2 regions of the Actinomadura rugatobispora genome follow, and region 1 is predicted to be linked to the other one. Evidence: riboswitches for the same ligand, from Rfam matches in the RefSeq annotation. Region 1 holds a riboswitch; the other holds the start of a gene.
The links. Region 1 has a riboswitch for ZMP and ZTP ahead of ACZ466_RS27795 (bifunctional methylenetetrahydrofolate dehydrogenase/methenyltetrahydrofolate cyclohydrolase). Riboswitches for the same ligand answer to the same signal wherever they lie in the genome.
Positions count from the first base shown of each region.

Region 2: linked by a shared signal. The riboswitch ahead of ACZ466_RS43350 (serine hydroxymethyltransferase) and the one ahead of ACZ466_RS27795 (bifunctional methylenetetrahydrofolate dehydrogenase/methenyltetrahydrofolate cyclohydrolase) in region 1 are both predicted to bind ZMP and ZTP.

Region 1 is NZ_AP029191.1:6,176,520-6,183,425, reverse strand. Features, by position in the region: gene ACZ466_RS27805 (DUF3017 domain-containing protein) at 1-377, opposite strand, end outside; gene ACZ466_RS27800 (FHA domain-containing protein) at 646-1,374, shown strand; gene ACZ466_RS27795 (bifunctional methylenetetrahydrofolate dehydrogenase/methenyltetrahydrofolate cyclohydrolase) at 1,488-2,339, opposite strand; ZMP/ZTP riboswitch at 2,401-2,487, opposite strand; gene ACZ466_RS27790 (hypothetical protein) at 2,517-2,696, opposite strand; gene purH (bifunctional phosphoribosylaminoimidazolecarboxamide formyltransferase/IMP cyclohydrolase) at 2,880-4,430, opposite strand; gene purN (phosphoribosylglycinamide formyltransferase) at 4,501-5,172, opposite strand; gene ACZ466_RS27775 (DUF4190 domain-containing protein) at 5,342-5,812, shown strand; gene ACZ466_RS27770 (cell division protein PerM) at 5,842-6,906, opposite strand, start outside.
Region 2 is NZ_AP029191.1:9,629,771-9,636,676, reverse strand. Features, by position in the region: gene ACZ466_RS43360 (GNAT family N-acetyltransferase) at 1-904, shown strand, start outside; gene ACZ466_RS43355 (class I SAM-dependent methyltransferase) at 917-1,711, shown strand; gene ACZ466_RS43350 (serine hydroxymethyltransferase) at 1,743-3,023, opposite strand; ZMP/ZTP riboswitch at 3,114-3,200, opposite strand; gene ACZ466_RS43345 (TetR/AcrR family transcriptional regulator) at 3,264-4,037, opposite strand; gene ACZ466_RS43340 (acyltransferase family protein) at 4,185-5,573, shown strand; gene ACZ466_RS43335 (RNA polymerase-binding protein RbpA) at 5,652-6,023, opposite strand; gene secG (preprotein translocase subunit SecG) at 6,099-6,341, opposite strand; gene tpiA (triose-phosphate isomerase) at 6,574-6,906, opposite strand, start outside.

The DNA of each region.
Region 1 (6,906 bases):
ACCACGAACACCACGGCGATGAGCAGGCCGAACGCCGCGGCCACGACCAGTCCCGTCTTGTTCATGGGCGGGACGCTGAGCGCGACGAAGGCGACCGCCTCGCCGAGGAACACCAGCGTCCAGCAGTCGATGGAGCGGCTCCGCACCGCCAGCATGCCGAGCTGGGCCTCGGGCAGCAGCAGCCGGGCCAGCGCGCCGAACAGCAGCGCCGCGGCGATCAGTACCGAGCCCTTGCGGAAGTAGTGGAAGAAGCACAGCACCAGCCCGGCCGTCACGCCGCTGAGGACGATCAGATAGGGCAGCCGGCCCAGCCAGTGCGGTCCGGTTCCCCTGCGCGTGGGGGCCTTGCGCCGCCTTCGGCGCAACTCGGTGCTCATACGACCGACCGTAGCCGGTTCCGGCCCCGGGCGCGTCGGCCCGTGATATCTGCCGGAGAAGGGGCCCTCTTGACGGGAGATTTCTTCCAACTTTACCGTCCAGGCCGCAATCTCTTCACTCCAGGAGCGTGACGGATGGGGCCCAGAACGTCCTGATGGACGCCACATGCCTTGTGGCATCGGTCCTACCGGCCAGTAGGAGGGTGTGACGGGTACGCGGCCGGGTAACCCGCCAGACAGGGGTCGCTAACTAGCTGGGAGGACTGCCGTGGAGGGGCCGTTCATGCGGATCGAGGACAGCGGGCTGGTGGTGCCGCTGCGCCCCGACGTCACGACGGTCGGGCGAGGGCGGGGAGTCGACATCCGCCTCGACGACCCGAGTGTGTCCCGATTGCACGCAGAGATCGTTCGGCGCGGCCCGTACGTGTACGTCGTCGACATGGGACTGTCCCGTAACGGGACCCGTGTCAATGGCCGCCCGATCGCCCGCAGAGTCCTGGAGGACGGTGATGTCGTCAGCTTCGGCACGGCGCGCTGCCGGATGGGGGGCATCCCCCGGGAGGAGGTCGATCCGGACGTCGAGCTGCGGCGTGCCGTGGCTCCGGAGCTCACCCGCCGCGAGGTGGACGTGCTGACCTCGCTGTGCCGTCCGGCGCTGTCGGACGAGGCGTTCGTCGCACCCGCCACCGCACGGGAGATCGCCGCCGACCTGGTCGTCACCGAGGCCGCGGTCAAGCAGCACCTGTTGCGGCTCTACCAGAAGTTCCGCATCCCCGAGGGCGCCAACCGGCGCACCCGGCTGGCCAACGAGGTCATCGCGATGGGTCTGGTCAGGCCACTGCCGCCGGTGCACGTACCGCAGCAGAACCGGCCGCCGATGGACGCCGCGCGGAGCCGCGGCCCGGAAGTCCGCCGCCCGGGGGGCCCGCACGCCCCGGGCCACGTCACCGCACCGGGCCGGCCGGCGACGACGGCGGCGGGGCGCCGGGCCAGCTGATGTGACCGTGCGACCGCCCCGCCCCGGGTAGCGCCAACGAGGGGCGGTCGCCACGCCACCCGTACGGGGCCGCGTCACGCGGCCCCGTACGTGTGGGTGGGTTCGCCGCGGGGTCAGGCGGAGGCGCGCTCGGCGGCCTCGACGACGTTCGACAGGAGCATGGCGCGGGTCATGGGGCCGACCCCGCCCGGGTTGGGCGCGACCCAGCCCGCCGTCTCGCGGACCTCGGCGGCGACGTCGCCGGCGAGCTTGCCGTCGACCCGGGAGACGCCGACGTCCAGGACGGCGGCGCCGGGCTTGACGAGGTCCGCGGTGATCAGGCCGGGGACGCCGGCGGCGGCGACGACGATGTCGGCCTCGCGGGTGTGCGCGGCCAGGTCGCGGGTGCCGGTGTGGCACAGGGTCACGGTGGCGTTCTCGCTGCGCCGGGTGAGGAGGAGCCCGAGCGGGCGGCCCACGGTCACGCCGCGGCCGATCACGGTGACCTCGGCGCCGCGCAGCGGGACGTCGAAGCGGCGCAGCAGCTCGACGATGCCCTTCGGCGTGCACGGCAGCGGCGCGGGCTGCATCAGGACGAGGCGGCCGAGGTTGATCGGGTGGAGGCCGTCGGCGTCCTTGAGCGGGTCGATGCGCTCCAGCACGCGCTGCTCGTCCAGGCCCTTGGGGAGGGGCAGCTGGACGATGTAGCCGGTGCAGGCGGGGTCGTCGTTGAGCTCGGCGACGGCGCGTTCGACGTCGTCCTGCGTGGCGTCGGCGGGCAGGTCGCGGCGGATGCTCTCGATCCCGACCTCGGCGCAGTCGCGGTGCTTCATGTTGACGTAGGCGGTGCTGCCGGGGTCGTCGCCCACCAGGACGGTGCCGAGGCCGACGGTCACGCCGCGCTCGCGCAGCGCCTCGACCCGTACCTTGAGGTCGGCCCGGATCTCCGCCGCGGTGGCCTTGCCGTCCAGGATCTGTGCCGTCATCTGTTCCTCCGCGCTGATCTGGCCGGGAGCCTTCCCGGGCGTCCCCGATCCCGGCTCGGATGCCGTCCACCCAGGCGCGCGGTGTCCGGACTGTGTTCGCTCCCCGGTGGTCGAGTCCACCTTGACCGCGCCAGTCGCGTCCCGGCCAGTCTATCGACGCTCTCCGCGCCCGTCGGCTCAGTCCTCGTCGGGGCGGGACTTCCAGGCGAGCAGGCGGTCGGTGCCGTGCCAGCCGATCTGGGCGGCCAGCATCGCGGCCAGGATGGCGGCGGCGAGGCCGATCATCTGGCGGGACTCGGCGAGCAGGGTGGCGGTCTGCGTCACGCTCGCCAGCAGCAGGGTCACCAGGACGTCCATAGACGGGGCTCCATGAGAGAGACGGGTCGCGCAGGGCCGGGTCCGGGGAAGTCCGGGGAAGGAGAGGCGCGCGACCCGCCAGAGGGTACCAACCAGAAACCGTAAAACCGCCCATGATCGGCGAAAACCCCCGGGATTCCCGTGCCGGAGCACGCGGAATCCCGGGGGCGGCGGACCCGGCGGTCAGTGGAAGAAGTGCCGGACTCCGGTGAAGTACAGGGTGATCCCGGCCTTCTCGGCGGCCGCGATCACGTCCTCGTCGCGGATCGAGCCGCCCGGTTCGACGATCGCCCGCACGCCCGCCTGAGCCAGCACCTCCAGGCCGTCGGGGAACGGGAAGAAGGCGTCGGACGCGCCCACCGCCGCGGCGGCCCGCTCCTCACCGGCCCGCGACACCGCCAGCCGGGCCGAGTCGACCCGGTTCACCTGGCCCATGCCGACGCCGACCGTGGCGCCGCCCGCGGCCAGCAGGATCGCGTTGGACTTCACCGACCGGCACGCCTTCCACGCGAACGCCAGGTCGCGCAGCGTGGCCTCGTCCGCGGGCGTCCCCGCCTTGAGGTCCCAGCCGGACGGGTCGTCGCCGGGCTCGCCCACCTGGTCGACGGTCTGCAGCAGCACACCGCCGTCGATCCGGCGGAACTCCACCGGGTCGGACGGGCCCTCGGGGCAGCGCAGCAGCCGGATGTTCTTCTTGCGGGTGAGGATCTCCAGCGCGGCGTCCTCGAACCCGGGGGCCACCAGCACCTCGGTGAAGACGTCGGCGACCTGCTCGGCCATCGCCGCGGTCACCGGCCGGTTGACCGCGATCACGCCGCCGTAGGCCGACACCGGGTCGCACTCGTGCGCCCTGCGGTGCGCCTCGGCCACGTCGGCGCCGATCGCGATGCCGCACGGGTTGGCGTGCTTGATGATCGCGACGGCGGGCTCGGCGAAGTCGTAGGCGGCGCGGCGGGCGGCGTCGGAGTCGACGTAGTTGTTGTACGACATCTCCTTGCCGTGCAGCTGCTCGGCCCCGGCCAGCCCGCCGGTGCCGGCGGTGTAGAGCGCGGCGCGCTGGTGCGGGTTCTCCCCGTACCGCAGCACGGCGGACCGCTCCCAGGCGGCGCCCAGGAAGTCGGGCCACTGCGTCTGCGCGGCGGTCGCGTCGGGCGCGTACTCGCCGGCGAACCAGGAGGCCACGGCCACGTCGTAGGCGGCGGTGTGGGCGAACGCGCGGGCCGCCAGGCGGCGCCGCTCGTCCAGCGTGAAGCCGCCGGCGCGGGCGGCCTCGAGCACCGCCGGGTAGCCGGCCGGGTCGACGACCACGGCCACGCTGGCGTGGTTCTTGGCGGCGGCGCGGACCATGGTGGGGCCGCCGATGTCGATCTGCTCGACGCAGTCGTCCGGCGCGGCGCCGGAGGCGACGGTCTCGGAGAACGGGTAGAGGTTCACCACCGCCAGGTCGAACGGCTCGACGCCGAGGTCGTCGAGCTGCTGGAGGTGGTCGTCCTTGCGCCGGTCGGCCAGCAGGCCCGCGTGCACCTTGGGGTGCAGGGTCTTGACCCGGCCGTCCAGGCACTCGGGGAAGCCGGTGAGCTTCTCCACCTTCATCACCGGCACCCCGGCGGCGGCGATGCGGCCCGCCGTGGAGCCGGTCGAGACGATCTCGACGCCGGCCTCGTGCAGGCCCTTGGCCAGCTCCTCCAGGCCCGTCTTGTCATACACGCTGATCAGTGCGCGCTTAACCGGCACTTGCCGGGGGGCCTGGGGGGTCGCCCCCCCAGAATCGCTCGGCACCCTGCCGGGGGCGGTGCCCCCGGCATCATTCGCGACCTGGCTCACCGGCCGGGCTCCCCTCATCGTCTGCGGACGTGTTACAGGTCCTGCACTTCATGGAGACCCGCCGGCCCTGGGCGGTCCAGCCGTCGCGGGCCAGCCGGCCCACGACCTCGACCATGAGCCGGCGCTCCACCTGCTTGATGCGCTCATGGAGGCTCTCTTCATCGTCGTGCCAGCGAACGGGCACGGCCTCCTGGGCGATGACGGGTCCGGTGTCCACGCCTTCGTCGACGAGGTGCACCGTACAGCCCGTGAGCTTGACCCCGTACGCCAGGGCGTCCCGCACGGCGTGCGCGCCCGGGAAGGAGGGCAGCAGCGCGGGATGGGTGTTGATCGTGCGGCCGCCGAAGCGGGCCAGGAACGCCGGGCCGAGGATCTTCATGAAGCCGGCGGAGACGACCAGGTCGGGCTCGTGCGCGGCGATGGCCTCGGTGAGCGCCGCGTCCCAGGCGGCGCGGTCGGCGAAGTCGGGGATGCGGACCGTGAACGTGGGCAGTCCGGCGCCCTCCGCGCGCCGCACACCGCCGGTGTCGTCGCGGTCGGCGCCCACGGCTACCACCTGGGCCCCGTAGGCTGGATCCGCGCACGCGTCGAGCAGCGCCTGTAGGTTGGTCCCCGCGCCGGAGACGAGGACGACGAGCCGGGCGGACACCATGACTCCTTGGTGGACGGTGCTGGTGGACGTCGGACCGGCGGCGGGCCTACCGCGGGCGCGGACCGGGGGCGGTCCGGGCACGGTGGCCTGACCGGCCGCCACAAAGCCTATCGGCCCTGTTCGGCGCGGCGGCATTCGCACCAGAGGTCGGCATCGGGAGGACGGAACGTTGAGTGAGCAGCCGGGACAGGGCGACGGCGGGATCGGCCGGGACACCGCCCCCGCCGCCGGCGGCCCCGCGGGCAAGGACGACGACGCCCGGCGCGCGGGACGGCGGGCGCTGTGGCTCGGCGGCGGCGCCCTCATCCTGACGCCGTTCTTCTTCCCGGTCGGGCTGGTGCTGGGCATCGCCGCGCTGGTGGTCGGGGTCAGGGCGCGCAAGCAGGCCGTCCGGGAGCGCTCCGCGGCGCCGGGGGCGGTCGGCGGGATCGTGCTGGGCGCGTTCGGGCTGGCGCTGGCGAGCTTCTGGCTCGCGGTGACGGCGGTGCTGTGGCCGCAGCTGAGCGGGTACCAGGAGTGCCTGGGCTCGGCCAACACCCGGACCGACGAGACCGCCTGCCGTGACCGCTACTTCTCCGAGATCGAGAAGAAGCTGAACCTGCCCGCGGGGAGCATGTCCCGCTACGGCGACATGTTCTGAGACGCGGCCTGGTCACACGAACCAGCCGGCTAGTCGCGGTCGGGGTCGTCCCTGAGGAAGTAGATGGCGCCGCCGCGGTTCTCCGTCCGCTCGACGTCTTCACGCGGCGCCGGGACTCTGCGCGGGGCGGGCTCGGGCTCGTCGTGGCCGGTCTCCTCCTCCGTCGCGCCGCGGCGCTCCGGAAGATCATCGAACGGCTCCGGCTCCGGCTCCGGCTCGGCGGGCAGCACCCCGGCCCTGCTGGGCCTGCGGGGCGCGAGCACCGGCTCGGCCTCCTCGAACTCCAGCGGGTCGTCGGTGTAGGGCGACGGCTTGCGCGCGGGCTTCCGCTCCGGGGCGGGCGCCGCGACCGGTTCGAGGACGGGCTCCGGCCCCTCCTCCTCGGGGACCTCCGCGGGCAGGGCCGCGGCCTTCTTCTCGCGGCGCCGTTCACGCCTCGTGGCGGCCCGCTCCCCGGGCTCCCCGGCCCGCCGCCCGAAGGGCTCCTCCTCGCCGGGCTCGGACGCGGGACGACGCATCGTCAGCCAGTTCGCCAGCCAGGCCGCGATGGCCGCGGAGATGCCGACCTCCAGGGCCGCCAGCAGGCCGACCTGCCACGGCGACGGGCCGACGGTCGCCATCCGTCCCCCGCCCAGCGGCCCGCCCGCCAGCGCGCTCAGCACGGCCGCGGCGGCCCCGGTCAGCGCGCCGGACATGAAGCCCCACAGCGGGGCGGCCTCGTACACCGGGCTCGGCATGGCGCGGACGGTCAGCACCCCGCCCACGGCGCCGGCGGCGAACGGCGCGGCCAGCGCGATCAGCGACACCAGCGGGGCCGGTCCGGGCTCGGGCAGCGCGGCCAGCGCCGGGAAGGTGGGGATGACGTCGAGGAAGACCCCGGACGGGGAGACCCCGGTGCCGGCGCCGACCGAGAAGCCGGGGCCGATCGCGTACGCCATCCCCCAGATGATCGCGTTGGGCAGGAACGCCAGCTGGAGCAGCAGGAGCAGCACGCCGCCGACGGCGCCGGGGGCCAGCGCGCCGTACAGCTCGGTGAACTGCGGCAGGTGCATCGCCAGGGACGCGCCGACCAGCACCGCGCCGGCGCCGAGCAG
Region 2 (6,906 bases), 3.5 Mb from region 1:
CGGCGGGCTGAAGGAGGCGCTGGCCGCGGCCGGCGGCTCCCGCACCGCGGTCGTCCCCGCCCGCCCGCACGAGCTCGTGGACGAGCCCACCCGCGCCCTGGCGCTGGTGGCGCGGCTGCAGGGCGATCCCGGGGCTCTGCCCGCCGCGCTGGCCGAACTGCTGCGCGCCGAGGACGCCGCCTGGACCGCGTCCAGGCCCGCCCGCGCCGACGCCGGGCGGGCCGACGTGCTGCACGTCCCGGCCGGGGACGGGCGCGCGGTGCGGCTGGCCCGGCCCGGGCTGCCGTTCACCGCGACCGAGGCCGCCCGGGCGGACGCGCTGGTCCGCGCCGTCCAGCCGCCCCGGGCCCCGCGGCCCTCGCGGCGCCTGGTCCCGCTGCGCGACGGCACGCACGTGGTGGTGCGCCCCATCGAGCCCCGCGACGCCGACGCGGTCCAGGCCATGCACCTGCGCTGCTCGCAGGACTCCCGCCGGATGCGGTACTTCAGCCCCAAACCGTTCCCGTCGCGGCGGGCCATGGACCTGCTGTGCGTGCCCGACCGCGGCCTCACCCTCGTCGCCGAGGGCCCCGACGGGTCGCTGCTGGCACTGGCGCACCTGGTCCACCTGCTCGATCCGGGCGTCGCGGAACTGGCGTTCCTGGTGGAGGACGCCTGGCAGGGCCGGGGCCTGGGACGGGCGCTGGCCGAACTGCTGGTCGTGCTGGCCCGCGACCGGGGGCTGGTGGAGCTGCGCGCCACGGCGCTGAGCGAGAACGTGCGGATCCGGCGGCTGTTCACCGCGCTGGGCGGGCGGACGCGCCGTACCGAGGACCCCGGGATCGTCGAGATCCGGCTGCGCCTGGACGGCCGCCCCGCGCCCCGCCCTCCGGCCGGGACGCTCCGGGCGGGGCGGCGGGGGTGACAGGATGGCCGGGTGACCGGCATCTATGACGATCCCTGGGCCTACGAGCTGGCATGCTCGTTCCGCGACGTGCCCGCCGAGGTGGACGTGCTGCTGGGCTGGTGCGCCCGGCACCGCACCGGGGCCGCCGGGCCGGTCGGCCGCGTGCTGGAGCTGGCGGCGGGCCCGGCCGAGCACGCCCGCGAGTTCGCCCGGCGCGGCGTCGCGGCGACCGCGCTGGACCTGCACCCGGCGATGTGCGCCTACGCCGCCGAGCGGGCCAAGGCCGAGGGGGTCGAGCTGGAGGTCGTCCAGGACGACATGACCGCCTTCGACCTGGGGCGCACCTTCGACCTGGTGGTGACCATGCTCGACTCCACCTCCCACCTGATGGACCTGGACGCCTTCACCGCGCACCTCGACCGGGCCGCCGCCCACCTGGCCGGCGGCGGCCTCTACATCGTCGAGATGTCGCATCCCGCCGACCGGCTCGGCGACGAGCCGAGCACCAGCACCGGGTGGACGGTGGAGCGCGGCGAGGCGCGCGCCACCGTCCGCTGGGGCGAACCGACCGACCGGCTCGACCCCGTCACCCAGATCTCCGACGACCGCGTCACGATGACCATCGCCGAGGGCGGCGGGCCGGTCCGGGTCGTCCAGGACGTGGTCCCCTACCGGTTCTGGAGCGCGACCGAGCTGGACGCGGCGGTGCGGCTGTCGGGCGCGCTGGAGCCGGTCGCCCGGTACGGCGACTTCGGCGAGGTCGCCGTCACCGACCCCGACGCCTGGCGGATGATCAGCGTGTTCCGGGCGGCCCGGACGCGCTGACCGGGCGCTCCGCGGCGAGGGGAGCCGGGGCTCAGGGGGCCGGGGCCCAGCCCGGCATCGGGTGGGCCGCCAGCAGCTCGCGGATCTCCGCCGCCACGCGCCGCTCCTCCCCCGCCGTCTCGTCCTCCCCGCGCGCCGTGGCCCGGACGATGTCGTCGATCCACGCCGCCACGCGCGGCATCTGGCCGGGCTCCAGCCCGCGCGTGGTGATCGCGGCGGTGCCCACCCGCAGCCCGGAGGGGTCGAACGGCTTGCGCGGGTCGAACGGCACCGCGTTGTGGTTCAGCTCGATCCCGGCCCGGTCGAGGGCCTGCGCCGCGGGCTTGCCCGGTACGCCCTTGTTCGTCAGGTCGATGAGGATGAGGTGGTTGTCGGTGCCGCCGGAGATGAGGTCGAAGCCGCGCTCCAGCAGCGCCTCCGCCAGCGCCTTGGCGTTGGCGACGATCCGGTGGGCGTAGGCGGAGAAGTCGGGCCGGGCCGCCTCCTTCAGCGCGACCGCGATCGCGGCGGTCGTGTGGTTGTGCGGGCCGCCCTGCAGGCCGGGGAAGACCGCCTTGTCGACCGCGGAGGCGTGCTCGGCCGTCGACATCACCATCGCCCCGCGCGGCCCGCGCAGCGTCTTGTGCGTCGTCGTGGAGATCACGTCGGCGTGCCCCGCCGGGGACGGGTGCGCGCCGCCGGCGACCAGCCCCGCGATGTGCGCGATGTCGGCCGCCAGCACCGCGCCCGCCTCGCGCGCGATCTCGGCGAACCCGGCGAAGTCGATCATGCGCGGGATCGCGGTGCCGCCGCACCAGATGAGCTTGGGCCGCTCCTTGAGCGCCAGGTCGCGGACCTCGTCCAGGTCGACCCGGCCGGTGTCGGCGCGCACCTCGTACCGGACCGGGTTGAACCACTTGCCGGTCGCCGACACCGACCAGCCGTGCGTGAGGTGCCCGCCCATCGGCAGCGACAGCCCCATGACGGTGTCGCCGGGCCGCAGGAAGGCCATGTAGACGGCCAGGTTGGCCGGCGAGCCCGAGTACGGCTGGACGTTGGCGTGCTCCACCCCGAACAGCGTCCTGGCCCGCTCGACGGCCAGCAGCTCGATCGGGTCGATGTTCTGCTGGCCCTCGTAGTAGCGGCGGCCCGCGTAGCCCTCGGAGTACTTGTTGGTCAGCACCGAGCCGGTGGCCTCCAGCACGGCGGGCGAGACGTAGTTCTCCGAGGCGATGAGCCTGATCTTCTCGAACTGGCGGCGGGCCTCGGCCTCGACCAGTCCGGCGAGTTCGGGGTCCTGGTCGGCGAGATGCGGAAGGGACGGCTGGTGCATGGCGGCCTCCGTGCCGGTCGAGCCTGCTGGTCGAACCTGCTGGTCGGCCGGAGGACCGGTGCGCTCGGCGCGGACCCCCGGCTTGCGGGGCCCGTACACCCAGGCGCGCGGTGTGCGGACGTGCTTCGCTCCCCGGTGGTCGACTCCACCTTGACTGCGCCAGTCGCGTCCGCCAAGCATACCGGGCCGCCGCCGACCGGCACGGGCGCCGGCGGCCGCTCGCCCGGAAGCGCCGGTCGGCTAGGCCGGGGGCCGTCCGCCGCGGCGGGCCTCCAGACCGTCCAGCAGGCAGCCGAGCGCGTAGGCGAAGCGCCGCTCCGACTCGGCCCCCGGGTCCACCGGCCCGCCCGCACCGAGCCGCCGGCCGAGCAGCGGGTACTCCTCGGCGACCCGCTCCAGGAAGCCGCCCGCCCGCTCCCGCCAGTCGGCCGTGCCCCCGGCGCGCGCCCCGGTGCGCTCGGTCACGGTGCGCCAGGAGATCTCGGCGGCGACCGCGCCGACGACATGGTCGGTGATCGCCGCCAGCGCCGCGTCCAGTTCGCCGTCCCGGAACCCCGCGGTGGCCAGCAGCCGCAGCCCGGCGTCGGCGAGGGCCAGCGCGTTCGGGCCGAGATTGGGCTGGGACGCCAGGTCCGACAGCATCCAGGGGTGGCGCAGCAGCATCGCGCGCTGCCCGCGGGCCATGCGCTCCAGGGCCGTCCGCCACTCGCCCTCGGGCGCGGGGCCCCGCTCGCTCACCTCACCGAGGACCTCGCCGAGGACCTCGCCGAGGACCTCGTCCATGGCCAGTTCCATCAGCTCGTCCTTGGTGGTCACGTACCAGTAGAGGGAGCCGGCGGTCACCTCCAGGTCGGCGGCCACCCGGCGCATGGACAGCCCGCGGACGCCCTCGGCGTCCAGCAGCGCCACGGCGGCCCGGACGATCCGCTCGCGGCTCAGCCGCCGGTCCCGCCGCGCCCGCTCCGGGCGCAGCCACACCGAGAACGGCGGTTCCCCTGACGTGGATGAAGGCACGAGAGAACCGTATCGGCGCCGGGGAAAGCCGCGCGTTGACTGAGAGTTCGCTGAACATCCGGTGAGATCGCCCCGGTCGGCGCGAACGAGGTGAACAAGGTCCACTAAGGTCGGCGGGTAATGCAAACCGGACATCCCACCCGATTGGTGCCGGATACCTCTCCCCCGGGAGGCCCGGCGGACGGAGCCGCCCCGCAGAACGGGCCCGCCCCGGCGCCCACCGGGGCCGAGCGGCTGGGATGGCTGGACGCGCTGCGCGGCATCGCGGCCATCGCGGTGGCCCTCCACCACGGCTGCTACCACTACCTCCCGCAGTTCCGGCACGAGATCCTGCGGTGGCTGGACCCGGGCAACAGCGGCGTGCTGCTGTTCTTCCTCGTCAGCGGCTACATCATCCCCGCGTCCCTGGAACGCACCGGATCGGCGCGGCGGTTCTGGATCAGCCGGCTGTTCCGGATCTACCCGCTGCTGCTCGCGGTGCTGGCCGTCACGCTGCTGCTGGCGGTCACCGGCCTGATGCCGCTCCGGCAGCGCCTCGGGGAGGCCTACGATCCGCTCGGCGCGATCGCGGCGCACCTGACGATGATGCAGGACCTGCTCGCGGTGCCCAGCGCGCTCAACGTCCTCTGGACGCTGTCCTACGAGATGATCTTCTATCTGCTGGTGGTGGCGCTGTTCGCGCTGGGCCGCCTCGACCGGCACTCGGCCTCCATCGCCACCGCGCTGGCCGTGGCCGCGCTGGGACTGGGCGTCCTGCTGCCCACCGCGGCGCTGTCGCGGGACCACGGCATCACCACCGTCGCGGTGACCGCCGCGCTCGTCATGGCCGCGGCGATCGCGCTGGCCTGCTCGTCGCGGACCCGGCTCGCCCGGACGGGCGCGCTGCTCGGCGGGGCGCTGGCGGCCGTGCTGCTGCTGGGCAACGCGCGCGTCGAGGCGTGGGAGGGCCTGGCCCTGCTCGCGGTGATGTTCGCCGGCACCGCCATCCACCGGGCCGAGCGCGGCCAGATCAGCGTGCGCGCCGCCGCCGTCGCCGTGACCGCCGTGCTGGCCGCGGCGATCGGCGGCGGGCTGTGGCACATCACCGTGTACGCGCCGGGGCAGACCGAGTTCGTCCTCAAGCGCGCCTGGACGATCGGCATCCTGGTCACCGCGCTGGTGTTCGCGCTCGGCATGGCGCTGCGCCGCCGCCGCGTCCCGCGCTGGCTCACCCGGCTCGGCCTGATCAGCTATTCGGTGTACCTGGTGCATCCGGTGCTGCTGATCGTCTCCGACATCACGATCGGGCGGCCCCGCGCCGACGCGCCGCTGCTGCTCGTCCCGTACCTGGTCGCGGTGCTGCTGGTGAGCCACCTCACCTACCGGTGGATCGAGGCGCCGCTGCAGCGCCTCGGCCGGCGGCTCGCCCGCCGCACCGCCCCCGTGCTTCGGGAAGGAGCGCTCCCGGACGGCGCGGACGCGGCCCCGGCAGCCGCGGAGAGCACCGCGAAGACCGCCCCGACGACCGCTGCGAAGGCCGCCGCCGGGGACGCGTAAAGCCCGGCTCCCCTACGGGAAACCGGGCTGTCCAGATCGTGCGAGGGCGCCGACCTGGTGGCGGGAGAACGCGGGGGCTCAGACCCGGGCGGCCTCCATGGCGGCCTTGACCTTGGCGCGCTTCTCGCGGAGCTTGGCCAGCGCCTCCTCGAGGATGGCCTCGCCGTCCTCGTCGCTGCGCCGCTCCTTCACGTACGCCAGGTGCGTCTTGTACGGCTCGGTCTTGGGCGGAGCCGGGGGGTTGGCGGAGTCCTGGCCCGCCGGGAACCCGCAGCGCGGGCAGTCCCAGGTGTCGGGAACGGCGACGTCGGTCGCGAAACTGGGGCGGGTCTCGTGCCGGTTGGCGCAGTAGAAGGTCACCCAGACCCTGGGGGCCGCGTCTCCGCGCTCGGCCTCCCCCATCGGACCGGCGCCGACCCGGCTGCCCCGAATCGCGTTTCCACTACCCACGGATTCACTCCTCGTTCGTGTGCGTCCGCGCCGCACTGACCACGCGGCGGGACATTTCGCTGTGTCACGGCCTGCTCAGCCGACGCCCTTGCTCTTGAACAGCAGCCCGAGCACGATGATCGAGGCGAACCAGATGACGCCGGTGGCGACGGTCAGCCGGTCCAGGTTGCGCTCGACCACCGACGACCCGCCCAGGGACGAGGTGACGCCGCCGCCGAACATGTCCGACAGGCCCCCGCCCTTGCCCTTGTGCGCGAGCACGAGGACCACCATGAGCAGGCTGGTGAGGATGAGCACTGCGGACGCTGCGATGATCACTGTTGTACGCCTCTTCCGGCCGACCCCGCGGCGGCGGGGCGCTTCATGTTCGGCTTCGTGTTCAGGGAACGTTCTGTTCGCGGACGCGATCGCGGGCCGAACGGTCGGCCCGTCAGTACGGAAGGGTACGACGAACTTCCCGTTGGTTCGGCAAGAATCCCCGTACCGCGACCGAATTGATCAGAACTGACCAGCTCGGAGCGCCGTCCGGGACGGTACGCCCGGCCCGCGATCAGACCGAGACCGGCAGGTCCCGGAAACGGCAGATCTTGATGAATTCACCCGGGTCCAGGCTCGCCCCGCCGACCAGAGCGCCGTCCACATCGGACCGCGCCATGATCCCGGCGATGTTCGAGCCCTTGACCGAGCCCCCGTACAGGATACGCGTCTCACCGGCGACCTCGGTGTCGTACAGCTCGGCGAGCCGTCCCCGGATCGCGGCGCAGACCTCCTGGGCGTCGTCGGGGGTGGCGACCTCGCCGGTCCCGATCGCCCAGACCGGCTCGTAGGCGATCACCAGGGCGCGGGCCTGGTCGGCCGGGATCTTCTCCAGCGCGCCGTCCAC